Methyloferula stellata AR4: one gene and its partner. The protein of the gene in region 1 interacts with the protein of each later gene in a pairwise test. Links are inferred from orthologs where the notes say so. Each region holds a gene or a part of one and is shown in the gene's direction. Other genes may lie near its edges.

Evidence for each region.
Region 2: the proteins of A3OQ_RS0103195 (region 1) and ssb interact in binary tests that used the Escherichia coli proteins (3 or more experiments, as listed by UniProt). The link is inferred for Methyloferula stellata AR4 from one-to-one orthologs.

The regions. Positions count from the first base shown.
Region 1 is NZ_ARWA01000001.1:637,991-644,092, reverse strand. Bases 1-3,014 are described here. They hold A3OQ_RS0103195 (primosomal protein N'), read left to right. Parts: upstream 1-391; coding sequence 392-2,638; downstream 2,639-3,014. Other genes in these bases: A3OQ_RS0103185 (nucleotidyltransferase family protein), read right to left, coding at 3,012-3,014; A3OQ_RS0103190 (HepT-like ribonuclease domain-containing protein), read right to left, coding at 2,653-3,014; A3OQ_RS0103200 (hypothetical protein), read left to right, coding at 24-359. In the rest of the region: more of A3OQ_RS0103190, read right to left, coding at 3,015-3,015; more of A3OQ_RS0103185, read right to left, coding at 3,015-3,302; tRNA (N(6)-L-threonylcarbamoyladenosine(37)-C(2))-methylthiotransferase MtaB, read right to left, coding at 3,306-4,568; dapF (diaminopimelate epimerase), read right to left, coding at 4,565-5,431; A3OQ_RS0103170 (GyrI-like domain-containing protein), read left to right, coding at 5,639-6,102.
Region 2 is NZ_ARWA01000001.1:2,054,984-2,062,504, forward strand. Bases 1-2,781 are described here. They hold ssb (single-stranded DNA-binding protein), read left to right. Parts: upstream 1-1,029; coding sequence 1,030-1,533; downstream 1,534-2,781. Other genes in these bases: A3OQ_RS0110165 (dicarboxylate/amino acid:cation symporter), read left to right, coding at 1-866; A3OQ_RS0110175 (E22 family MetX-like putative esterase), read left to right, coding at 1,697-2,781. Outside these bases: more of A3OQ_RS0110175, read left to right, coding at 2,782-2,782; soxC (sulfite dehydrogenase), read left to right, coding at 2,993-4,255; A3OQ_RS0110185 (c-type cytochrome), read left to right, coding at 4,245-4,799; gyrA (DNA gyrase subunit A), read left to right, coding at 4,963-7,521. UniProt on the Escherichia coli protein: Plays an important role in DNA replication, recombination and repair. Binds to ssDNA and to an array of partner proteins to recruit them to their sites of action during DNA metabolism. Acts as a sliding platform that migrates on DNA via reptation.

The DNA.
Region 1 (6,102 bases):
CCCGCGAAGCTTGGGAGACGCGAATGACGATGAATCCCTGGATCGGACTTGCTCTATTCCTCACATTATATCTTTTGATTCCGATCCTGTTCGGCCTGCGCGGAGCTTTGATCTCCTTCTTCCTGCCGCCTCTCGGTTTCTTCCTATTCGGTTTCTACCTGCTGTTGCAGGATCCGAATCTCGGCACGCGCATCTCTGGTTTTGACGCGGCCAGCATTCTATTTACGGGCGCATTCGGCGGCCCTTTTCTTTTCGTCTTCTGTCTTTGGGTTGTGGCCTTCCCCTTGGCTGCCTTGGGGCTTTGGCTCAATGGGCAAACCAGAAGGCTGCAGTGGGCCGATCAGCGGCAAAAAATTTGATCCGCTCTTTGAAAACATGATCTAACCTTGCCATGAACGGCAAGAGCAAGGCGATGCGGGCGGGGGTGGACGAGGCGGTCGCCGATGTCCTCGTGCCGGTCGCGATCGACATGCTTTACACCTATCGCATCCCGGCGCATCTCGATGTGGCGCCGGGCGATGTCGTCGATGTGCCGCTTGGCACGAAACAGACGGTCGGCGTCGTCTGGCAGATTCGCAAAGGCGCCGGCTCCAATCTCAAAAGCATCGAATCGCTTTTCGACATCGCGCCCCTGCGCGACACGCTGCGGCAGTTCGTCGATTGGGTGGCGCGCTGGACCTTGAGCCCGCGCGGCATGGTTTTGCGCATGGCGATCGGCGCGGCCTTTCAAGCAGGGCCTGAGAAAGTCCGCGTTGGCGTGCGGCTTGCCGGGCCGCCGCCGCAACGCCTGACACCTGCACGTACGCGCGTGATCGCGGCGGCCGAGGGCGGCCTCGCTTTTTTAAAATCCGCCTTGGCCGAGGCGGCGGCTTGCTCCACCGGCGTGATTGATTCGCTCATTGATGAAGGGACGCTGGAGGCGATCGCTTTGCCGCCCGATCCCGTGGCTTTGCCATGCGATCCGGACTACGCGCCGCCGCATCTTGAAGCCGCGCAGAAGGCGGCCGCGGACGAACTCGCAGCCGCGGTCAAAGACAAAAGCTTTTCCGTCACATTGCTCGAAGGCGTGACGGGCTCCGGCAAGACGGAAGTCTATTTCGAAGCCATAGCGGCGGCTTTGAGGGAAGGCCGGCAGGCCTTGATCCTGATGCCGGAAATCGCGTTGACCGCGCAATTCCTCAACCGGTTCGAGGCCCGCTTCGGCGCAAGGCCGGCCGAATGGCATTCGGGCGTGCCGTCGCGCAAACGCGCCCGCATCTGGGCAGGCGTCGCGGCAGGCGAGGTCAAGGTCGTGGCTGGCGCACGCTCGGCTTTGTTTCTGCCGTTCAACGATCTCGCCACTATCATCGTCGATGAAGAACATGAGGCGGCCTATAAGCAGGACGACGGCGTGACCTATCACGCACGCGACATGGCGGTGGTGCGCGGCCAGATCGAAAAAGCCGCCGTCGTGCTGGCTTCGGCGACGCCGTCGATCGAGACGCGCGTCAATGCCGAACAGGGCCGCTACCGGCACCTCACGCTGAAATCGCGTTACGCCCGCCGCGCCATGCCCGAGATCGCGGCCGTCGATCTGCGCAAGGAGGCGGCGCCGCGCGGCAAATGGATCTCGCCGCGTCTCGCTCATGCTGTCGAAGAGACCCTGGCGCAAGGCGAACAGGTGCTTTTGTTTCTGAACCGGCGCGGCTATGCACCTTTGACTCTGTGCCGGGCCTGCGGCCATCGCTTTCAATGCCCGAATTGCACGGCCTGGCTCGTCGATCACCGCTTCCGCAAGGCGCTGGTCTGCCATCATTGCGGCCATGTCGAACGCCGCCCCGATCAATGCCCCGAATGTGAAGCGGTCGATTCGCTTACCGCTTGCGGCCCTGGCATTGAGCGGCTGGCCGAGGAAGTGGCGGAGCTTTTCCCGGACGCGCGAGTGCTCGTGCTCTCGTCCGATTTTCCTGGCGGCACCGAACGGCTGCGGCGCGAGCTCGAAGATATCGCGGCGGGTTCCTGCGATATCATCATCGGTACGCAGCTCGTGGCCAAAGGCCATCATTTTCCGCAGCTCACTTTGGTCGGCGTGATCGATGCCGATATCGGCCTTTCGACGGGCGATCCCCGCGCCGCAGAACGCACCTTTCAATTGCTGCAACAGGTGACGGGCCGCGCCGGCCGCGCGGAGCGGCCCGGCCGCGCTTTGGTGCAAACCTGGCAGCCGGAGCATCCGGTGATCCGCGCGCTGATTTCCGGCGATGCGGAACGCTTTTATGCGGAAGAAACCGAGCAGCGGCGGCGCGGTGGCCTGCCGCCCTTCGGGCGGCTCGCGGCGCTGATCGTCTCGGGCAAGGATCGCGCGTCCGCTGAAACGCATGCAAGGGCTTTGGCTTTTGCCGCTTACGATCTCGCGCGCAAAGGCGAATGGCCGCTCGCACCTGCCGGCGGCCTGCCGGATGAAAAAGACATCGTGCTTTTGGGTCCGGCGGAGGCGCCGATTGCCGTCATTCGCGGCAAGCACCGCTTCCGGCTTTTGGTGCGGGCGCCGAAACCGGTCGATCTTCAGAGCTTTTTGCGTGCGCTTTTGAAGGCCGGGCCGCCGGAGCGCGGCGGCGTACGCGTCGCGGTCGATGTCGATCCGCAGAGTTTTCTGTGAGCGCGGCGGTCAGGTCAAAGCAACCTGTTTTGTAAATCCGTCATTTCCGTTTTCAAAACGGGCAAATCGTTTTGCACGGTATTCCAGACCGTAATCAGGTTCACCGTCGAATATCCATGCACCAAGCTGTTACGCATTTTATAGGCGGCATCGAGCCTCAAATTCGGATGGGTTTCCCAAAAAGTAACATCGACCGCGTTTATTTTATTCGCGGCCTCTCCGATAATTTCGATGTTACGAATAACTGCGTCCTGAACAAGAGTACTTTCCATGAATGACGCTTGATCGAAGCCGTTGACATAATTTTCAATACGCACGATCGCCTCTATAATGTGATCTATATAGTCGATGACGCGTGCGGCTTTTTCCCCCGTCATACCGGCCGCGCTTCGGCAAGAACCACGCTCCGAAATTTTATTGGCAAATCCTCAGGAGTTCTTACATCGACTTTCGCTTCGATCAGCTTTTCGATGGCCAAAGCAATCGTCGCCATATCGAACAAGCTTAATCCATCCGCCGCGTCGATCAGCAAATCGAGGTCGCTATTTTCATTATCTTCTTGATGTAAGACCGAACCAAATACGCGTGGATTCAGCCCGCGGTTGGCAGCGACAATCCTGCGAATGTCTTCGCGGTGTGCATTGAGGGCGATCGAAGGTTTCATAGGTCAGAAGTTAGCATAAAAGTCTTTAGCTGCGACGAGCATTTTTCCGTCACTTGCCACAATTTCTCTTTCGATCAAGAGCCCCGCAGGCACATCGCCCACCTGAACCAACGAAAAATCTTGCGCCCGGCCGGTACCGCCGCGTTCGGTGAGGATGCTCAAGCGCCGCCCGACATGTTGGACGAGATGCGCAGCCAAGGCTGCATCGCCTGCATCGCGTAAAAGCCTCGCGCGTTCTTTCACGACGGCGCCCGGAAGCGCCGGCATTTTCGCGGCGGGCGTGCCGGGCCGTGCCGAAAACGGAAAGACATGAAGATAAGTCAGATCGCACTCTTCGATCAGATCGAGAGTCGCTTGAAACATCTCGTCCGTCTCGCCGGGAAAGCCCGCGATGAGATCGGCACCGAAGGTCGTATCGGGCCGAAGGCGTTTGAGATTCGCGCAGAGTTCGATAGCCGCTCTACGCGAATGCCGCCGGCCCATGCGCTTCAAGGTAAGGTCGTGGCCGGCTTGCAGCGAAAGATGCAGATGCGGCATAAGCCGGGGTTCATGCGCGATGGCATCGAAGAGGTCACCGTCGATCTCGATACAATCGACCGATGAGAGCCGCAGGCGCGGCAGATCCGGCACGGCGGCGAGGATGGTTTTGACGAGTTGTCCGAGTCGCGGGCGGCCCGCGAGATCGTCGCCATAGGAGGTGAGATCGACGCCGGTCAAAACGATTTCGCGGAAGCCCTGCGCAGCGAGCCGCTGCGCCGCTGCGACGATCTCATCTTGCGGGACTGAGCGCGACGGTCCGCGTCCATAGGGAATGATGCAGAAAGTGCAGCGGTGATCGCATCCTGTCTGCACGCCGAGAAAGGCGCGCGTATGGTCTTCGACGCCTTCGACGAGCGGCAAGGGGTCTGGTGAGCGTGCCATGATGTCTTGAACCGCATGGCTCTTTGACTCGCTTCGCCAAGTCTCAGACGCGGCTTTGCCGGCATTGCCGAGCACTTGGGAAACTTCCGGCATGGCGGCGAAGCGCTGCGGATCGGTCTGCGCGGCGCAGCCTGTCACAATGATTTCCTTGCCCGGGTGTTCCCGCTTCAAGCGCCGGATCGTCTGCCCTGCCTGGCGGACGGCTTCGGCCGTCACCGCGCACGTATTGACGATGACGAGATTGCTGCGGCCCTGCGCGATGGCCTCGCGCCGCATGGCTTCGGATTCGACGAGATTGAGGCGGCAGCCGAATGTGACTGTCTCAATCGTTTGGGAGACACTCACGCGGCGAGACCCGCGAAGAGCAGGGGATCGAGACTCTTCTCATATTCGAAGGCGACGGGGCCCGTCATCTCGACCTCGCCATCGTTTTCGCGCCAGGCGATATGAAGATCGCCGCCGGGCAAGGTGATGCGCGCGGCCCGCGCACTAAGACCGCGCCGGACGGCCGCGACGAGCGTGGCGCAAGCGGCCGAACCGCAGGCTTGCGTCAATCCCGTGCCGCGTTCCCAAACATTCAGGATGATATGGTCCGGCGACACGACCCGCGCGAAAGAAATATTGGCGCGCTCCGGAAAGAGCGGATGATGTTCGAGCAGAGGTCCGAGGGTTGCGAGATCATGCGTCCCGGCACCGCTCAGGAAAAACACAGCATGTGGATTGCCCATGCTGACGAGCGTGGCTTCCGGCAAAGCAACGGGCGGCGAAAGCGCTAAGGTAACGTGGTCCGTGTCCGGCACCGGGCCGCGCAGCGGAATCTCGTCCCAGGCAAAGCGCGGCTGTCCCATCCCGACGGAAAAGCTCCACTCGCCCTTGCGGTGGCAGACAAGCCGCGCAGCCGCCGTCTCCAGCGTGAGGTGATCGCGGCTTGTGCCACGCAGCAGCCACCAGGCGACGCAGCGTGTGCCATTGCCGCATGTGGCGGATTCCGACCCGTCGATATTGTAGATTTTCATAAAAGCGTCGGTATCTTTCGCGCGGGAATCGAAAAGCACCATCAACTGATCGAATTTGAGACCTTCGCCGCGGCCGATGGCACGCACCTCTTCAGCCGTCACCGAAAGATCGGTGCCGCGCAGATCGAGAATGAGGATCTCGTTGCCGAGCCCGTTCATTTTCGTCACTGTCTTTTTCGCAAGCGGGCTCATGGGGCGGCCGTTCATCTCCGGTTCGGACATGATATAAGAAAAAACCGGCTGATAGTCATGGCTTATCGGCGCCTCCGGCCAAAACCGCGGGCAAGACCGGTGCCGTGACATTCCTTGGCAATCTTGGCAGGCGAAACTGACGAAAGTCGGGGCTTCTGGCGGGAAATCGCTAAAAACTGAGCCTTACGTGAGAGGGGAGCGCGCCGCATGAAATCCGCTAGCATCAGGCATATTTTCGGTGCTGCGCTCCTCTGCGGAGCGGTTCTTTTCGCCTGCGGCGTCAGCCCGCAACCGGCTTTTGCGCAAACGGCCGTGCCGGTGACGGAGCCGAAAGCCGAACCCCAGGCCGCTTCGCCCGCATCCCCAGCCCCGGCGACCCCGGCCCCCGCGACGCCCGCCTCGCCGCCTTCGGCTACCGCGCCCGCGACACCTGCGCCCGACACGGAAACCAAGGGCGCACCCGGCGTTCCTGGCATTCCCGACGATGCCACGACGCAGACGCTCGATATTCCGTCGCGCCCGGTCGCCTTGCTGCGTGCCAAATCCGATTGGGATTCGGGCTTCAAGTCGATCATGAAATCGATCGCCACGGTCGAGGCGGAAATCGCCAAGGCCGGATTGAAGCAAGGCGGCAAAGCGATCGCCGTCTTCACCGAGACGAACGACAATGG
Region 2 (7,521 bases), 1.4 Mb from region 1 along the record:
TCGTCGGCGGCTTCGCCAAGGGCGAGATTCTGCAGGTTTTGCTGTTCTCGGTGCTTTTCGGCTTTGCAATGCTGGCGCTCGGCGACCGCGTCGAAAAACTGCGCTCGGTGATCGACGATCTGACCCAGGCCGTCTTCGGTGTCATCAATATCGTGATGAAGGCCGCTCCCATCGGCGCCTTTGGCGCCATGGCTTACACGGTCGGCAGATACGGGCACGAGGCGCTCTGGAATCTCGCAGGCCTCATCCTGACGTTCTATGCTGCGTCGGCGATCTTCATCCTTGTGGTCCTCGGGACCATCGCCGCCTTGGCCGGCTTCAACATCTTGAAGTTTCTGCGCTACATCAAGGATGAGCTTCTGATCGTGCTGGGCACGAGCTCGTCGGAAAGCGCGTTGCCGCAACTCATGCGGAAACTGGAGAAGCTCGGCTGTTCGAAACCCGTCGTCGGGCTTGTGGTGCCGACCGGCTATTCCTTCAATCTCGACGGCACCAATATCTATATGACATTGACGACGCTGTTCATCGCCCAGGCGCTGGGCTTTCCGCTCGACCTTGAGCAGCAATTGACGATCATCGTCGTCGCCATGCTGGCTTCGAAGGGGGCAAGCGGCGTGACCGGCGCGGGCTTCATCACGCTTGCGGCGACGCTTTCAGTGATCAATCCGGCACTCGTGCCGGGCATGGCGATCGTACTCGGCATCGATAAATTCATGAGCGAAAACCGGGCCCTGACGAATATTATCGGCAATGGTGTCGCGACCGTCGTCGTCGCCGGCTGGGAAAATGAACTCGACCGCGCCACTTTAAAGCGCGAACTCGACGCCCACGGCCCGGAACCGGAAGCCGCGCACGCCGCCGAATAGGCCGGAAAACCGCGCGGAAGGCTTGCTTTCAGCGCGAGCAGGCTTTAAGAACAAATAAAGAACATTATTCTTTAGTGGATGGCTGGATTGCGGTGCTGCCCCTGGCGGCGCGCGGGTCTAAGGTCAATATCAAGATGTCAGTTTCAAGTATGAGGAGAGCGTCATGGCCGGAAGCGTCAACAAGGTCATTCTCGTCGGCAATCTCGGACGCGATCCGGAAGTGCGGCGGATGAATTCGGGGGATTCGGTCGTGAGCTTCAGCGTGGCGACGACGGAATCCTGGCGGGACAAAATGTCGGGCGAGCGCAAGGAGCGCACCGAATGGCATAATGTCGTGATCTTCAACGAGAACCTCGGCAAGATCGCCGAGCAATATTGCAAGAAGGGCTCGAAGGTCTATCTCGAAGGCCAATTGCAGACGAGGGAATATCAGGACAAGGACGGCAATCCGCGCAAGGTGACGGAAGTTGTCTTGCAGCGCTTCCGCGGCGAACTCACTCTGCTCGACAGCCGCGGCCGGGGCGGCGACATGTCGGATGGAGATTCCGGCTCCTACGAATCCTCGGGCGGCGGGAGCTTTGGCCGTCAGTCTCCGATGGAGAAGCGCCCGGCGGCCGCAGGGTCGGGCCGCATGGCCGATGTGATCGACGACGATATCCCGTTCTAGTCGCTTGCTAAAGTTTGGTGGGAAGCGCTCGTGCTTCGAGACGCGCTTCTAAGGAAGCGCTCCTCTGCATGACGGCTTTGTGATCAGCTGCTTAGCCCTCATCCTGAGGAGCGTGCGCAGCATGCGTCTCGAAGGACGAGGGCGCTCGAAATCGTGTTTGAGCATGATCGTCCAGAAAAAAACCTTCGAGCTTCCGAGCTTCCAGACCCAAAGCGGGAGGCTCATTAAGAATCTCTGCGTCGGCTGGGAAAGCTACGGCACGCTCAATGCCGATAAATCGAACGCTATTCTGATCGCGCATTATTTTTCCGGCACCAGCCACGCCGCCGGCAAATATGCGGAAGAAGACGCGCTGCCCGGCTATTGGGACGATCTGATCGGCCCGGGCAAAGCGATCGACACCGATCGCTATTTCGTCTTTTCGTCCGATACGCTCGTCAATCTCAATGCGCGCGACAAGAATGTCGTGACGACGGGTCCGGCGAGCCTCGATCCCGATACGGGCAAGCCTTATGGGCTCTCTTTTCCGCTGGTCTCGATCCGCGATTTCGTCGGCGTACAGAAAGAACTTGTCGATCATCTCGGCATTAAAAAACTGCATGCCGTGATGGGGCCGTCCATGGGCGGCTTGCAGACATTGTGCTGGGCTTCGTCTTTCCCCGACATGATGGAGCGCATCGTCCCGGTGATTTGCGCAGGTGTGATCGACGCGTGGCTCACCGCCTGGCTCGGCCTTTGGGCCGCGCCGATCTATGCCGATCCAGCCTGGAAGAACGGCGCCTATGCGCCCGACGCGCAACCTGTCAAAGGTCTTACGCTGGCTCTGCGATTGGTCACGCTTCAAGCCAATCATTGGCTTTGGGCCGATGCACAATTCGGCCGCGCTTTTGCCGTCGAGGGGGCTGATCCTGGGGCCGATCTTGCAAATAGGTTCAAGGTCGAAGCTGCGATTGCCGATCTGGCTGCGGCCCGGGCTGCCGTCTCCGACGCCAATCATCTTCTCTATCTCGTCAAGGCGAACCAGACCTTTTCGGCCGATCTCGCGGCGATCAAAGCCCGGACCTTGCTGCTCTATACGCCGACAGACCAGGTGTTCCGACAAGAACACGTCTTGGCGACGGCGGCCGCTATCGTGCAGGGCCATGCCATTGTGGAGACGGCCGAGATCCTCGGGCCTTACGGTCATCTCAACGGATTGGCGGCGCTGGCGCCCCTGGGCGCCAAGATCGCGGAATTTTTGGCGCGATAGAGCATCGGCTCCTTTGGGACGATCCCACGCTCAAACAAAGAGATAGAGCAATCCCGGCATGGGCCGCCTGACGCCCGATTGGGCAGTTTGGCTCTTGCTTTTTTAAAAATATATTTATTCAATGGACTAACTATATAGATATCCCGCAAATGTGAGTGGGACCTGCTGCGCGATCTTGCGTTAACCAGCCAAATTCGAGGAGAGGCTGTTTTGATCGAAGAAAAATCGGAGCCCGTCGATCCGGGCCGCAGAAGGCTTGTCGCGGGTGCGGCCGCCCTTGCGGGCGGATTTCTCGCAGGCGGCGGAAGCCGCGCCGACACCGCGGATTCGTCCAAGATTCCCGAATGGACGAAGGTGCAAGGCGCGCCGATCGAAACGCCGCCCTATGGCGTGCCTTCGCCCTTCGAAAAGGATGTCGTGCGGCGGACGCGCGGGGGAATGAACTTTCCTTTTCCGAGCGCTGCCTATAGCGACACGCCCTTGCAGGATCTGCATGGCATCATCACGCCCAATGGTCTCCACTATGAGCGTCATCATGCCGGCGTGCCGGCGATCGATCCCGACCAGCATCGGCTTTTGATCCATGGGCTCGTCGAGCGTCCGTTGAGCCTGTCGATGGCGGACATCGCCCGCTATCCCTCCGTTTCGCGCACCTATTTCCTCGAATGTTCCGGCAATACGCAGGGCTGGGCCAATGCCAAGAAGGAATGGACCGCGCAGGATTCGCACGGGCTTTTGAGCTGCGCGGAATGGACCGGCGTGCCGCTCTCGACCGTGCTCGCCGAGGCGGGCTTGAAGCCGCAAGCCAAATGGCTTCTGGCCGAAGGCGCCGATGCCTCCGCCATGACGCGCTCCATCCCGGTCGAAAAGGCGCTCGACGATGCGATCCTCGCCTATGCGCAAAATGGCGAGCGGCTACGGCCGGAGCAGGGCTATCCGCTGCGGCTCTTCTTGCCCGGTTTTGAGGGCAATATGAGCGTCAAATGGCTGCGCCGCTTGAAGGTTGGGGATCAGCCCTTTTTTACACGCGAAGAAACCTCGAAATATACGGGCCTGTTGCCGGATGGCACGGCAACGAGCTTCAATTTCGTCATGGAGGTGAAATCGGTCATCACGTATCCATCGGGCGGGCAGCAATTGCGCGATCCGGGCTTTCACGAAATTTCCGGCCTCGCCTGGTCGGGCCGCGGCCGGATCAGCCGCGTCGATGTCTCGACCGATGGCGGGGCGACATGGCGCGCGGCGCAATTGCAGGAGCCCGTCCTCAACAAATGCCTGACGCGCTTTCGCTTACCCTGGACCTGGGACGGCCGCGAAGCTCTGCTGCAGAGCCGGGCGACGGACGAGTTCGGCAATGTGCAGCCGACGCATGATGCACTCGTCGCCAAGCTCGGGACCAACTTCTACTATCATTATAATGCGATCCACACGTGGCGCATCGAACCGAGCGGGGCCTTGTCCTATGCTGTGTGATCCGCGCGCTGCGATGATCCTTGCTGCCATTCTCGTTACGCTGCCGGTGCAAGGCGAGCCGGCGCGCTTTGGCTTCGGCCGCGCGCCGACGCCGGCCGAAATCGCGGCCTTCGATATCGATGTGCGCCCCGACGGCCAGGGCCTGCCGCCCGGCCATGGCAGCGTACAGGACGGCGCCAAGATCTTCGCAACAACCTGCGCGTCCTGCCATGGAGAGAAGGGCGAAACGGCCGTGCCGACCGGGGCGGTGCTCGTCGGCGGCCAGGGCACGCTCAAGAGCGCAAAGCCGGTGAAGACCATTGGCAGCTATTGGCCTTATGCGACCACCCTCTATGACTATATCCGCCGCGCCATGCCTTTCAACGCGCCGCAATCGCTCTCGAATGACGAGGTCTATGCGGTCACAGCTTATCTGCTCTCGCTGAACAAGATCGTGCCTGACAATGCCGTGCTCGATGCGCGAACTTTGCCGGAGGTTCGCATGCCGAACCGCGACGGTTTCAAGCCTGCCGATTGGCAGCACGGGGAGGCCGTTCAGAAGTAAAAAAATGCGGCATCTTCAACAGCCTGTGCACATTCTGGGATGGTCGCGTAAGTGGTTGGAAATACGGGGTGTTTTTATAGCTGTTTGACGGCTCGTAACTGGCTATCGGCGGCCCGATAGATTATATGTTGGGTAATACCCCGCAGCTTTGGATTGACCCGCCTTGGCCGATAACGACGAGAATGGCGCCGGACCGCCCGGTTCCGACGTTCGCCCCGTTTCCATTTCCGACGAAATGCGCCGCAGCTATCTCGATTATGCGATGAGCGTGATCGTCAGCCGTGCGCTGCCCGACGTGCGCGACGGCTTGAAGCCCGTGCATCGCCGCATTCTGTTTTCGATGCATGAGAACAATCACACGCCCGACCGGCCGCATGTGAAATGTTCGCGCATCGTCGGCGACACGATGGGCAAATATCATCCGCACGGCGACCAGGCGATCTATGATGCGCTGGTGCGCATGGCGCAGCTCTTTTCGATGCGGCTGCCCTTGATCGACGGGCAGGGCAATTTCGGCTCGGTCGATGGCGATCCGCCGGCCGCCATGCGTTACACCGAGGCGCGTCTTGCCCGCCCGGCGATGGCGCTGCTCGAAGATATCGACAATGACACGGTCGATTTCCAGCCGAACTATGACGGCAAGGAACACGAACCCGTCGTTCTGCCAGCCCGTTTTCCCAATCTTCTCGTCAATGGCGCGGGCGGCATCGCCGTCGGCATGGCGACGAATATTCCGCCGCATAATCTGGGCGAAGTCATTGATGCGTGCCTCGCGCTGATCGATCGGCCCGAGATGACGATCGAAGAGCTGATGCAGATCGTGCCGGGGCCGGATTTTCCGACCGGCGGCAGCATTTTGGGTCGCGCCGGAATCCGTTCGGCCTATTTGACGGGCCGCGGATCCATTCTCACCCGCGCGAAGGTCGAGATCGAGGAAATGCGCAAGGAGCGCGAGGCGCTCATCGTCACCGAGATCCCCTATCAGGTGAACAAGGCGACGCTGATCGAAAAGATCGCCGAACTCGTACGCGAGAAGAAGGTCGAGGGCATTTCCGATCTGCGCGACGAATCCGATCGCGACGGCATGCGCATCGTCATCGAATTGAAGCGCGATGCCGTCGCCGATGTCGTGCTCAATCAGCTTTGGCGGTTCACCTCGCTGCAATCGAGTTTTCCCGCCAATATGATCGCGCTGAACGGCGGCCGCCCGGAGGTCTTGAACCTCAAGGATTTCCTGCGCGCTTTCGTCGACTTCCGCGAAGAGGTCGTGACGCGGCGTATCCGGCACCTTCTTGGAAAAGCGCGCGACGCGGCGCATCTGCAAGTCGGTCTTGCCATCGCCGTCGCCAATATAGATGAGGTGATCCGCCTCATTCGCACCTCCGCCGATGCGGCGGCGGCGCGCGAGGCCTTGATGGCGCGCGATTGGCCGGCGCATGACATGGCGCCGCTCGTCTTGCTCATCGCCGACCCGCGCCATGTCTTGACCGAAAACGGCACTTGCCGTCTGTCGGAGGCGCAGGCGCGCGCGATCCTCGAACTGCGGCTGCAGCGTCTGACCGCGCTCGGCCGCGAGGAGATTGCCGAGAGCTTGAACAAGCTCGCAGGCGAGATCGCCGATTATCTCGACATCCTGCGCTCGCGCACGCGGCTCTTCGGCATCATCAAAGATGAGCTGACCGAGATCAAAACCGCCCATGCGACGCCACGGCGAAGCATCATTCTCGACAGCGACGCCGGTGTTGAGGACGAAGATCTGATCCAGCGCGAGGATATGGTCGTCACCGTCTCGCATGCCGGCTATGTGAAACGCGTGCCGCTTTCGACCTATCGGGCGCAAAGGCGCGGCGGCAAGGGCCGCTCCGGTATGCAGACGAAGGACGAGGATTTCGTCGCGCGGCTTTTCGTGGCCTCAACCCATACGCCGGTGCTGTTCTTTTCCTCACATGGGCAAGTCTACAAAGAAAAGGTCTGGCGCCTGCCGCTGTCGGCGCCGACGGCGCGCGGCAAAGCGCTCGTCAATATTCTGCCGCTCGAACAGGGCGAGCGAATCACGACCATCATGCCTTTGCCGGAAGACGAGACGAAGTGGGAAACGCTCGACGTGATGTTCGCCACGACACGCGGCACGGTGAGACGCAACAAGCTCTCCGATTTCGCTCAGGTGAACCGCGCCGGCAAGATAGCTATGCGCATCGACGAGGGCGAGGAAATCGTCGACGTGCAGATCTGCACGGAAGACAAGGATGTTCTGCTGACAACGGCGAACGGTCAGTGCATTCGTTTCGCTGTGACTGACGTCCGTGTTTTCAAGGGTCGCGATTCGATGGGCGTGCGCGGCATCGCGCTTGCCGAAGGCGACAGGGTGATTTCGCTTGCGATCCTGCGCCATATCGATGTCGACGCGGGCGAGCGTCTCGCCTACCTGAAAAACAGGCGTGCCGTTGCCGGTGAACCGTCGGGGGATACGGCCCTCGAAGTCGTGCCCGACGATGTGGCGTCGGAAGGCGCTGAGGCCGAGCCCGTGCAGGCAGCAAGCCTTTCCGTCGAGCGGCTCGCGCAATTGTCGGAAGCCGAGCAGGTGATTCTGACGATTTCGGCCAATGGATATGGCAAGCGCACATCGTCTTTCGAATATCGTGTTACCGGGCGCGGCGGCAAAGGCATTGTCGCGATGGCCGTCAATACACGCAACGGCAAGCTTGTCGCCTCCATGCCGGTC